DNA from 4 places in the Paenibacillus sp. LBL genome. Region 3 is predicted to be linked to each of the others. Evidence: riboswitches for the same ligand, from Rfam matches in the RefSeq annotation. Region 3 holds a riboswitch; each other region holds the start of a gene.

Region 1 (3,128 bases), on a different contig from region 3:
GTTGCCCCCGACCAGGGAAAAGTAGAGCAGCGCGGAGAAGATGAGTGAATAGACCGCATAGAATATCATCATGCCGAGAATGCCGGTAGAAGACATGCCCTCGGATTTGAACACGGGTACCAGATTGTACGTATTCAGCATTTGAATAACGAATAGCAGCGCCGATAGGAACAAGCCGCGTTTAAACGAGGTGTAAGCTCTGGTCTTCACACTGTACACAATGGCAAGTATGCCAAGAATCAGGGTAAACAAACCGTAACCCGCCAGCGTCAGCAGTGTTGCATCTTGAGTCTGCTTGTTAACATAAGCGGAATGCGCAGCCGGAATCGAGAAGGATGGCTCATAGGAGCGTAATTTCCCGTGCTCGAAGGTGAAGCGCAGCTCCAGCACGGAATCGCCGATCTTGGTTTCCGGATCCACGTACTTCAGCCGGGGTTCTCCTTCCCGCGTAACCAGCTTCAGATGCGAAATATCGTAGCCTGCACGCTTGAGCCAAGGCTCGGCAAGCTGCTGCTTATCGGTCAAAGTCATGCCGTCCTCTACGACAAGGAGCATTTGTTTCTGCACTTTACCCTTGTTCAGTTCAATCCGGTCATAACTGGAGCGGGCAAAATCATACGAGAACCCGACGATGCCGGAATTCTGCATATGCACGTCCACATTGAGGGCATCGCCTCCCGGCTCGCTGAAGCGAACGCGGTATACGTCATAGGGATATTTGGCCTCAAAGGTTTTGTTGTACTCCGAGAGTTTCTTTTCCCTCGCTAAATATCCGTAAAGCTCCGATTTGGATTGATATGTAATCAATGTCTCCTCAGCTTCCGCAGCGGCGAACTGCAAGTGCTCCTGCGCGAACCTGGAAGCGGCTTGCTGGGCTTGTGCTTTGGATATAATATCCGGAGTGGACATCTCGGTAGAATCCGTATTGGCTGATGGAAATACCTGAAATAACAGGAACAAAATCAGGCCAACTGCGGCAGGCGCGATGAGCTGCTTCAAGTTGGGCTTCAGCCTCAAAGGCTCTCTTGCACGATTCATGAATTTCCTCCTCTGGAAAGTTGATACTCCACTGGGTATTAGAGCTGCCTGATGAAGAACGCATAGAGCCAATATAACATAGATATGAAAGGGATAAGCAGCTTATCCCAATTTGGTAATAATGAAATAAAACGATGAAAATGAATGAAAGGTTTCGAAAATGTTAGAGAACCATACGCTTGTATTCTTGAATATGCCCAATTCGAGCTCTTTTAAAGACTTTTTGGGTGAAAAACGGCGTTGGGTTACGTACCGGATTGGGTTATAATCACATCATGCTTCAAGGAACCGAATATTCCAGCCGAATTTCGTACTGAAAATGGGGGAACCATGTAATTGGGGTGAATTTCATTATTCTATAGAATAATGAATAGGGCGACCTGTGGAAATGCCCGAATCCGTCAGCTAACCTCGTAGGCTGCAGCACAGGAACCAGACCGTAAGGGGCACTGCGTTTTCCAGTGTCTTTTTTCTTTGACTTTTTTTAAGAAGGTGACGGATTGAACTCCAAATTAAAATGGCTCAGGTTGTCCCCGCCGCAGATTCTCGTGCTTGGTTTTGCGGCCATTATCTTCATCGGGGCTGCATTGTTAATGCTGCCGATTTCCAGTAGAACCGGCGAGCCGCTTGGATTTATTGATGCATTGTTCACTTCGACATCAGCAACGTGCGTGACGGGTCTGGTTGTGGTGGATACAGGGACAACATTCAGTTCTTTCGGTCAGATCGTGATCATGCTGCTGATTCAGATTGGCGGGCTCGGCTTCATGACGATGGCTACTTTGTTTGCCCTGGTCCTCAAACGGCGAATTTCCCTCAAGGATCGTCTTGTCCTGCAGGAGGCGATGAATCAATCCTCGATGGAAGGCATCGTAAGGCTGATTCGCAGAGTATTGTTATACTCACTCGTGATTGAGGCTTGTGGCGCTGTACTGCTGTCTATCCGGTGGGCGTTTGATATGCCGATCGGAAAAGCGATATATTACGGTGTTTTTCATGCGGTGACCATGTTCAACAATGCCGGTTTCGATTTGTTTGGCGATTTTCGAAGCTTGACCGGGTATGTATACGATCCGGTGGTAAACGTAGTCGTGATGTTTTTGATTGTTTCAGGCGGTATTGGCTTCATTGTATTGTCTGATCTGATTGACTTTCGGAAACAGCGGAGACTGTCATTGCATTCCAAGGTGGTGCTCTCTATGACAGGAGCGCTGCTGCTGCTCGGATTTATCGTTATTCTCATATTTGAATTCACCAATCCGCGAACGCTCGGCTCCCTCAATTGGGGCGGGAAGTTCTTAGGAGCGTTGTTCCAATCTGTAACGCCGCGCACAGCGGGTGCGAATACTATAGATATTACGGGCCTAAGGCAGGCCACACAGTTTTTCATCGTGATTCTCATGTTTATCGGCGCATCTCCCGGATCAACCGGGGGCGGTATCAAAACAACGACGTTTACCATAATGGTTGGTGCGGTCATCGCCATGATGCGGGGACGCGACGACATCGTCATGTTCCGTTATCGGCTTGCACAGGAGCGGGTACTGAAGGCGTTAACCATCGCACTTCTCGCCTTGCTGCTCGTTCTTGCGGTCTCCATGATTCTGTCCACGACAGAGGAAGGGGAGTTCCTGGAAATCCTGTTCGAAACAACGTCCGCGTTCGGTACGGTGGGGCTCTCGATGGGCTTAACGCCTGATCTGACCGTGTTCGGCAAAATATTGATTAGTATTACGATGTTTGCAGGACGATTGGGTCCGCTGACACTTGCTTATGCACTAGGGCCGAAAAAGGGTAAAGAATTATATCGTCATCCGGAAGGCAAAATGATTATTGGATAAGGAGTATAGGAGAGACATGAAACCAAAGCAATTTGCAATTATCGGTTTAGGACGATTTGGCTCCAGCCTGGCGCTTGAACTGATGGAACAGGGATATGAGGTGCTCGGCATCGACCGGAACGAAGAGGTTGTCGAGGATATGAGCGAGCTGCTGACACATACGGTGGTCGCGGATGCTACAGATGAAGAGGTGCTTAAATCACTCGGGATCCGCAACTTCGATTGTGGGATTGTTGCAATCGGGAATGA
Region 2 (3,128 bases), on a different contig from region 3:
CAAGCTTCTTGGCGAATTATGCGGCCGTTTCATGCACCGGAAGCTCTATAAATATGTAGAAATCGACAATATCGATTTGGAGACCATCGACGGGATACGCCAAGCGTTTCGCGATGCGGGGCTGCATCCGGAATATGACCTGGAGATTGATTTTCCAACCGATCTTCCTTATGATAAGGTTCATTCTGATATGCCGCTTAACGAGAAGCAGATCCTGCTTCTGGATCGGCATGATGAGCTGCGGGAAATTTCCGAGGTGTCCGATATTGTACGCTCTATCAGCGGCATTCATAAAGGGCGATATCATCTTTATTTTCCGGAGGAGAAGGTGTATCCGCTACTGGAGCAGATGCCGGAGAAGATAGGTGAGATTTTTAAGCAGCAGAATTAACTTGGTGATCAGGACAACCGCAGCATGATGGGTATAAGCAGTGCTGCAGGAAAATATACGACAAGGAAACGACAGGAAAGGAGAGGGTAATATCATGCTGTTCGACACGCATACTCATCTGGATGCTCCCCAATTCGACGAGGACCGGGAGGAAACCATCGCGCGGGCGCTTGAAGCCGGCGTGAGCCGGATGATTAACATCGGATTTAACCGGGAGACCATACCGACCACGATGAAGCTGGCAGAGAACTATGACTTTATATATGCAGCGGTAGGCTGGCATCCTGTAGATGCCATCACCATGGAGGATCAGGATCTGGATTGGATCGCCTCCCTATGCAGTCATGAGAAGGTGGTGGCTATCGGGGAGATTGGTCTGGACTATTATTGGGATACATCCCCAAAAGAAGTACAGCATCAAGTATTCCGCCGCCAAATCGGACTGGCTCGGGAACTGAACATGCCCATTGTCATCCATAACCGGGATGCACATGAAGATATCGTAAAGATTCTGAGGGAGGAAAAAGCCGCTGAGGTCGGCGGTGTAATGCACTCCTTCTCCGGGAGCTGGGAAACGGCCAAAATGTGTCTGGATATGGGATTCCATATTTCATTTGGAGGACCGATTACCTTCAAGAATGCGAAGCAGCCTAAAGAGGTATTGGCGCAGGTTCCACTCGATCGATTATTGATCGAAACGGACTCGCCTTATCTGACCCCCCACCCCTTCCGCGGGAAGCGAAATGAGACCGCTTATGTAAAATTAGTGGCGGAGACCGCAGCCGAGATTAAGGGCATGTCCTTAGAGGAATTGGCCCAAATTACCACCAAAAATGCACTGGAACGATTTGGCATTTAACGAAATTGAGAGCAAAAGCGATGAAAAAGAGAGCATTTTCGATTAATTAAAGTTTTTTAATCAGAAAAGGCGTTGATATTACAATATTTTAACCATTTACATCAGAAAATGTGGTTGATTGTTGCTTTACAACCTGCATGTAAACAGGATATCATCTTTTCAGTGATAAGAAGCTGCGATGTGCAGATCGCCAGCCGAATATTTCATGAACCGTCTCGCTTAATCTCCGAAATTCTGGAGAACGGGGGAACCGATACCGCCGTGCATACAGGTCTGAATGCACCAAGCCGTATTTGATTTCTTTATCGGGTCTTTGGGGTGAATTTGAAGGATCTCGCCATGAGCGGGTATCCGGATATAGGGCGTCTCTCTTACGTCCGAACCCGACAGCTAACTCCGTAAGCGAAATAAGAGGGGAAATCTCGTGCATACCATTTCCATGATTCTAATCATCAGGAAGCCACGTTAGAGCCTCTAGTACTCTTTCAATGGCTTTCTTTTATTTTTGAATAATGGTGAAGGGATCATCATACTCTTGGTAATCAGGAGGTGGTGGTAGATGGACGGGAAGACGGGAATTGACGCAGGGTGTTAGATAGATAGCAGGGCGCCTTGTGAGAATAATTGCTATAGTCACGTCAAATGCATTCATGCGTTACTGAAGACGGCGGGACTATGAAGGAGGATGGAATAGTGGGCATTTTTCAACCTGAAGAAACCCATGAATCACAATCATCCAGCATGTCTTACGCATTGAGATGGAAGCATGACAATTTGCGTCAATTGATGTTGCTCGGCACGATGGGAGCCGTTACGGTATCACTTCTCGTTTCGTTGATTGTACATGATCAGACAGGCAAGGAAGTTCAGCTTGTGGTCGATGGTCGTGTCACCACAGTAGAAACACGTGGATCATTGCTGCAGGAATTGCTGGATGAGCAAGCGATCACGTTGAGCCCAGAGGATCAGATTTCGATGCCTCTAAACGGTGCGATCCAGGACGGCGACCGGATCATCATTGAACGGGCAGTTCCAGTCAAGGTTACAGTTGGCAGCAAAACCAAAACCATATTTACATCCCAGGATACGGTTGATCATGTACTGAAAGAAGCTGGCATTACGATCCAGGGTGAAGATATAGTACAACCGGCACAGCATACGAAACTTACCAGCGATATGAGTATCAACGTCGTGCGCGTTACGAAACAAAACGTTAAGGAAACAGAAGACCGGGAATTTCGTGTGATTAAGACAGCCGATCCATCGCTCGAAAAGGGTGACAACCGCGTGATTCAGCGGGGTGAGTCCGGCATCATGGTAAATCACTATGAGAAGGTCTATCACGATGGCAAGCTGGTTTCCAAGACCAAGGTTTCCCAGGAGATTGAGCGCAGAACGAAGGACAAAATTATTGCTGTAGGCACGAAAAAAGTGGAGAAACCCGCTATTGCTCAAGTGGCAGCCACCGATGTGAAAGCAACACCGGCTAAACTCTCCGGCACGAAAAAGGTAACAACCGCCAAAGCGGTGGAGAATAATGTGGCTTCTCGGGCAGGCGTTGATTTTAAATACAAAAAGGTATTGAACAACGTGTCGATGACGGCGTATTCTGCCGAGCAGCAAGGAATCGGCACTCGGACAGCATCCGGAACACGTGTGACGGAAGGTCGGACGATTGCGGTAGATCCTAATATCATCCCCATCGGATGGTGGGTGTATATTGAAGGCATCGGCTTCCGTCGTGCGGAAGATACGGGCGGTGCCATCAAAGGAAATAAAATTGATGTTTATTACGATTCGTTGAAATCCGCCATGAATTTCGGACGTAAAAGCGGCCGTACTGTTTACGTGATCGGTCCGGTTAAACCTGAATTGAAC
Region 3 (3,128 bases):
GGGTTCATCAACATTTTAAGGAGCCGAATTCCCATATCGATTGGGAAGCGGGGGATCCGTTTTGGGTGAATTGATCTCGCAAGAGAGGGATCATAGGGGACCTTCAACCGAACCCTTAAGCTAACCTCGCAGGCATTGGAAGGAGCATTTCGTTTTGAAAAAGAAGTTAACGGCCGTTTCTCTCGGCCTGGCCCTCGCGCTCACATTAGGGACCGGAAGCGCTTTCGCCGATTCCAAATTAAATACCGCAATCAAACCAGCCATTGGTGTATCTTATAAAACAGGTGGAACCACAACAAATGGTTTTGACTGCTCCGGCTTCACCACCTATGTTTACAAGAAGCTTGGTCTCAGCCTGCCACGAACATCTACCGCTCAATACAAGGTAGGTACGGCAGTATCCAAGAGCAATTTGAAAGCTGGCGATCTCGTGTTCTTTAACACATCCGGTAAAGGTGTATCTCATGTGGGTATTTATGTTGGGGGTGGAAAGTTCGCTCATTCCTCATCTTCTCGCGGTGTCATTGTCAGTCCGCTAAGCCAAAGCTATTACGCACAGCGCTATGTGGGCGCTAAGCGAGTGATGAGTCAAAGCACGTACAAATCTGTAGCTGTAAACTACAACTAATTGGAACTTTATTGATTTATCCTTATAAGAGAGCCCTGGAGTTTTGAGATTGTGCCGATCTCACCCAGCGGCTTTTTTCTTTTGTTCACTGTGTATACCTCTATAACGTTTGGGACAACGAAAAAGTTCCCGCTTTTCAAAAAAAATATAAATTTTATTAATCCAGAAACAACTTCATCAGCATTATTGGCAGCCCTTCATAAAGATCCTTACCTTTTATATACCCTTCCCGGCCTTCATTAAACGCATATTGGAAAATAATTGATTATACCTGACACTTCGACAGCTGATGCTATTGAAAAATAGCGAAAGTCATCAAGAAATAATTGCCAAGCTTGTTTGCTGTCTGATAGAATGGGTACAGTAACAACTTTGTCATTAATGTAAGTGCTTTAATACATAGATTACGATTGCCGAATTCCCATGGATATGGGAAGCGGGGGAACCATTTACGGGTGAATTGATCTTGCTGTAAAGGGATCATAGGGGACCTTCAACCGAACCCTCAAGCTAACTCGCAGGCAGCGGAAGGAGCTCTTCATGCTGAAGAAGACGTTATCAGCGGCAGCCCTGAGTATTACGTTACTGTTCACTTCAGGCATTGGCAGCGTGTTTGCCGATAGTGCGCTGGACCAGGAAATTGATAAGGTATTGGGTACAAGATATAGTTATGGAGGTACAACCACGAGCGGATTTGACTGCTCCGGTTTTACCATGTATGTGTATGCCAAACTCGGCCTGAAGCTCCCGCATCAATCCGGCTCTCAATTCGATATGGGGACAAACATAACCCGCAAAGATCTGCGGGCTGGCGATTTGGTGTTCTTCAACACAACGGGGAGCGGTATATCCCATGTTGGCATTTATGTAGGCGATGGCAAGTTCGCCCATGCCTCGTCGAATCGCGGTGTCGTCATCAACCGACTTGCTGAGGATTACTATGATCAGCGTTACGTCGGTGCCAAACGAATCATGAGTGATGATAAGTATGAACAATCGGCCGATACATCATCCTAGATGATAGAGGCTGACGATCCAGTGCACAGACCTACTGCCCGTTAAAGGAGAGCTCGTCTCTCTTTGACGGGCTTTTTCATGCAGCTCGCTCCCTTATATAAAGGGTACATGGATAATATACGAATGGAGGAAACTACCAATGGATGTTACCCCTATTTCATTTCGCGCCGTCATCATGCGTGAGGAACACGCTGAAGAAATATGCACCTGGTCCTATCCCCATCCTTACGATATCTATGGCTTCCTTCCTTGGGAGCAGATGAAAGGGCTCGAGGTGGAATTTGGCGATCCGATCATACGCCAGCAGCAATATATCTCGATTCTGGATGACCAGGATTCTCTGTGGGGGTTTGCCCAGCTGTTTCCCATGCACGAAGTGACACGGATCGGGCTTGGCATGCGGCCTGATTGGTGCGGGCGTGGAATGGGTAAACGATTTATGCAGACCATAACGCAGGAGGCCAGGCGCAGGAGGCCTACGGATGAGATTGATCTGGAAGTAATGACCTGGAATGAGCGTGCGATCCGTGCTTATGAAGGGGCGGGATTTCGCATCACCGATACGTATGAGCGGCTTACTCCGCAGGGAAAAGGCATTTTCCACTGTATGGTGTATGAGCCTCCAGCAAATGAGGAATAGTAATCTTGTCTATATGAAAAAGCACAAATTTGTGTATTTTTTATGAAGCCTCTTTGGATCGTTGCTTTTTTTGTCACAACTGGCTATGCTGTCTAGGGATGTTGGTTTATAATGGAGACAAGTGCAAAAGTGCAGTATACATAGAAGGGACGAAATGACGATGCAAAAATGGATCATGAGCGGATTGTTCTTCGTCGCATGTGCGTTGGCTATCGCGCTGATGTTTACGCTCCCGGGTAAGGAACAGGTAGCCCAGGAAGAGAAGCCGACCATGCCGGAAGTGACTCTCGATGCTGCCGCAGCGGAAGCAACACTGAAAGCAAGCTGCATTAGCTGTCACGGTGACCAGCTTCAAGGCGGCGCTGGACCAGCTCTGAATCAGGTAGGCGGACATATGGATGCAGATGCCATCTTCAACGTTGTAACCAAAGGTCGTAAAGGAATGCCTTCCTTTAAAGATCAGCTGAAGCCTGAAGAAATCGCAAACATCGCGCTGTACCTTGCTGAGAAAAAATAAAATCAGCTTACACGCAAAACACGCTTGATATCCGGAGAACCTACCGGTGCAAGCGTGTTTTTACATTAATTGGGGCCTATGGCGATTCTAACATCCTCATTGTCTCCCGCTTCTATTACTCCGCCTTGCTGTCCTTGGAACGACTCTTCTCGTAGGCCTCGTTAAATTGCTGCGCTTCCTTAATATCCACAGCCGTAATGCCGCCGTCATCCCATGAAGTAAGACGCAGTGTAACAACTTTATAATCTATGGTGATGTAGGGGTGATGTCCGAAAGCTTCCGAAATAGCTGCCACTTCATCAACAAAAGCGATTCCCTTCATGAAG
Region 4 (3,128 bases), on a different contig from region 3:
TTAATGACGGAATTGCCGTTGTGTTGTTTCAGATCTCCTCCGTTTATTTACTTACATATATGGAAATGGGCTGGGCGGGAGCAGGCAGCGGCCTATTACTCTTTCTCAAGTTCAGTGTCGGCGGTATCGCAGTTGGAGGCTTGCTTGGGTATCTATTCTCACAGCTCATTCGCTTCTATGACGATTATCCGTTGGAGATTGCGTTCTCAATGCTCCTCTTCTTCGGAAGTTTCTTTATCGCCGAGCATTTCCATGTATCCGGTGTGATTGCCGTCGTCGTGGGCGGCTTGATTTTCGGCAGTTACGGAGCGCGCATCGGGATGTCGGAGACGACCAAGATGAACATTAATTCGTTCTGGGACGTCATCACGTTGATTGCAAATTCATTGATATTCCTGATGATCGGTCTCGAAATCAAACATATTAACTTCGCAGACAAATGGGCGTTAATCGGTGCCGCCATTCTGATCGTTCTCATCGGTAGGACTGTGGCCGTCTACGCGAGCCTGTACTTCCTGAGACCCTTCCCTTCATCATGGAAAATGGTTTTGAATTGGGGAGGGTTAAAGGGCAGCTTATCCATCGCACTCGCCTTAAGTTTGCCTTCAACCTTCGCCGGCCGCGACGATATACTCGTGCTCACGTTTAGTGTTGTCCTTTTCTCACTTCTCGTGCAGGGGTTAACCATCAAACCATTGGTTAAGAAGTTTGGATTAGCTAACCCCGTGAAGGAAAAAGACGGTACGGATATGTAAGTAACCTTCGTGTAATCAAATAATAACTTGAAACGAGTATATACAAAACAAAGATTGAATTCTACCTCAACCCATGAATGACATTCATTGCCCATGGCAGACTGTTTACTTTTAGCTTATTTTAGCATAATATTTATTACAATAAATTTTATACGCATTACGCTTAATCCTCTATGAGGAACGGGGGAACCAACAAAAGCTGCTTAAGCTTTAGGGGTGAATTCTTTCTGATGAAGAAGGAACGGGAACTCTCAATCCCGAATCCGACAGCTAACCTCGTCAGCGTCTTGGGAGAGAACACTCTTCTACTTTGACTTGTCCAAAATTCGTACAGCCAAGGTCTGGAAGCAGATATATCTCTGCAACCAGGCCTTTTTAATTTAAGCTAATGTGGTAATTACCGTCTACTGAGGAATAAGAAAGGAATGATTTATCTGCTGAACAACGAAAAAATACTGGTATGCGTGTATTATGGTCCGAACGGCGAACGCCTCATCCGCCGAGGCGGTGAATTAGCCAATCTGCTTCAGTGTCCCCTGTTTGTGTTGAGCGTTATACCCTTACGGGAGAATGAGCTTGATCAGACACAAGAAAGGTATATGGCTGAGTGGCAAATGAAATGCGACGAATATGGGGCAACCTTTATCGTCAAACCAAACAAAGATCGCAAGGCTTCCGAAATCATAGCAGAAACTGCCAAGAACCTTCATACTACCCAACTCATCATCGGGCAGTCTGGACAAACACGATGGCAAGAAATTACGCGCGGGTCGTTTGTCAACGAACTCCTAAACCAGATTGGCGAAACGGATCTGCACATCGTGGCAGTTCAGAGGATGGATGAACAAATTACTGACACCCATGAACGAGGGATTCGAGTCGCCGTTTTCAAAGAGGGTCCTCATTATATAATCGGTAATAAGGAATCCGGGGGCAACCCTGTAGCCAGCGGACTATTTTTCAAAGAGTTGAATACCGATTTTGACACCGGTTTGCTAAAAATAAAAACAGATCAAGAAGTCCAATATCTAAAAATAAGTCACGGAAAAGTAATAGACTCGTCTTTATTCCAAAACAGAGAAATGTATGCCAAGGACGAAGATTAATAAGAAATGGGAGTGGAATTTGTGAGAAGACCCTCTATAAATTCAAACGATCGAAATACACAACATTCCGCTCCTGGCAAAATGGAGTTGTTCATCAACAAGCTTAAGAAAAAGATGAGCCCTCCTCAACTCATCATGCTTGTTTTTTTCACATTGATATTAATCGGAGCCGCATTGCTGGCGCTTCCCCACTCTTCCTCCACCGGAAGTTCAGTTGGTCTGCTGGATGCATTATTTACGGCCACGTCAGCAATATGCGTAAACGGACTCGTTGTCTTGGATACCGGCAGCGTGTTTTCAACTTTTGGACAAGTCATCATTATGATGTTGATCCAAATTGGCGGACTTGGCTTTATGACCTTTGGTGTCATGGTCGCCATTGTTTTGGGGAAAAGGATTGGCTTGAAACAACGGCTCATCATCCAGCAAACCACCTATTCAACTTCGGCACAAGGTTTGGTTAAATTGTCAATGTACATGGTACTTATCGCTTTCGCATTTGAAGCACTGGCAACGATTGTTCTAACACTTCGTTGGCAATCGGATTTTGGATGGGGGCAGGCGGCCTATTACGCCCTTTTCCATTCCGTTTCCGCATTCAACAATGCCGGTTTCGCCCTGTGGTCTGACAGCCTGACACCCTTCGTTGGCGATCCGATCGTCAATATTACGATTGTCCTGTTATTTATCATTGGAGGTCTCGGCTATATCGTCATTGTGGATGTATTCCAAAAACGTTCATGGAAAAAACTTTCGCTTCACTCCAAGGTTGTTCTGGTCGGGACAGGAACGCTGTCCCTGCTCGGTTTTCTATTTATATACTTTATGGAGAGCTGGAATCCGTCAACCTTTGGCCAATTGAGTGGGAGCGAACAAGTACTGGCTGCTTTTTTTCAAGGCATAACGCCACGAAGCTCGGGGTTTAATACGATTGATATCGGCAGTATGCTGGCAGCTTCTCAGTTCTTCATTATTATTCTGATGTTCATTGGTGCTGCTTCCGGAGGGACAGGCGGCGGTATTAAGATCAATACACTTGTTGTACTCATATTAGCTACGATCCAAACCTTTCGCGGGGGTGGTCAAATCCATGCCTTCAAGCGCAAAATAGCAGGCGAAACCGTTATGCGCGCACTGGCCGTTGTCATGAGTTCTCTGGTGGTTGTGCTGGGAGTTTCCCTATTGCTGACCATTTCAGAAGGAATGCTGGAAGAACATTTTTTGGAAGTGCTGTTTGAAGCGACATCCGCTTTCAGCACTACTGGAT

The links. Region 3 has a riboswitch for cyclic di-AMP ahead of M2277_RS29980 (C40 family peptidase). Riboswitches for the same ligand answer to the same signal wherever they lie in the genome.
Region 1: it holds a riboswitch for cyclic di-AMP, as region 3 does, so the genes downstream of both, M2277_RS20005 (TrkH family potassium uptake protein) here and M2277_RS29980 (C40 family peptidase) in region 3, are expected to answer to the same signal.
Region 2: it holds a riboswitch for cyclic di-AMP, as region 3 does, so the genes downstream of both, M2277_RS29295 (3D domain-containing protein) here and M2277_RS29980 (C40 family peptidase) in region 3, are expected to answer to the same signal.
Region 4: it holds a riboswitch for cyclic di-AMP, as region 3 does, so the genes downstream of both, M2277_RS07790 (universal stress protein) here and M2277_RS29980 (C40 family peptidase) in region 3, are expected to answer to the same signal.

Annotation. Positions count from the first base shown of each region.
Region 1 is NZ_JARXYU010000010.1:50,265-53,392, forward strand. Features, by position in the region: gene M2277_RS20000 (CPBP family intramembrane glutamic endopeptidase) at 1-1,038, opposite strand, end outside; cyclic di-AMP (ydaO/yuaA leader) riboswitch at 1,328-1,473, shown strand; gene M2277_RS20005 (TrkH family potassium uptake protein) at 1,539-2,879, shown strand; gene M2277_RS20010 (potassium channel family protein) at 2,896-3,128, shown strand, end outside.
Region 2 is NZ_JARXYU010000025.1:12,769-15,896, forward strand. Features, by position in the region: gene M2277_RS29285 (HD domain-containing protein) at 1-391, shown strand, start outside; gene M2277_RS29290 (TatD family hydrolase) at 486-1,250, shown strand; cyclic di-AMP (ydaO/yuaA leader) riboswitch at 1,457-1,671, shown strand; gene M2277_RS29295 (3D domain-containing protein) at 1,944-3,128, shown strand, end outside.
Region 3 is NZ_JARXYU010000027.1:15,284-18,411, reverse strand. Features, by position in the region: cyclic di-AMP (ydaO/yuaA leader) riboswitch at 12-150, shown strand; gene M2277_RS29985 (C40 family peptidase) at 155-628, shown strand; cyclic di-AMP (ydaO/yuaA leader) riboswitch at 1,030-1,167, shown strand; gene M2277_RS29980 (C40 family peptidase) at 1,172-1,645, shown strand; gene M2277_RS29975 (GNAT family N-acetyltransferase) at 1,785-2,285, shown strand; gene M2277_RS29970 (c-type cytochrome) at 2,446-2,802, shown strand; gene M2277_RS29965 (4a-hydroxytetrahydrobiopterin dehydratase) at 2,918-3,128, opposite strand, start outside.
Region 4 is NZ_JARXYU010000002.1:587,930-591,057, reverse strand. Features, by position in the region: gene M2277_RS07795 (cation:proton antiporter) at 1-755, shown strand, start outside; cyclic di-AMP (ydaO/yuaA leader) riboswitch at 906-1,056, shown strand; gene M2277_RS07790 (universal stress protein) at 1,181-1,861, shown strand; gene M2277_RS07785 (TrkH family potassium uptake protein) at 1,943-3,128, shown strand, end outside.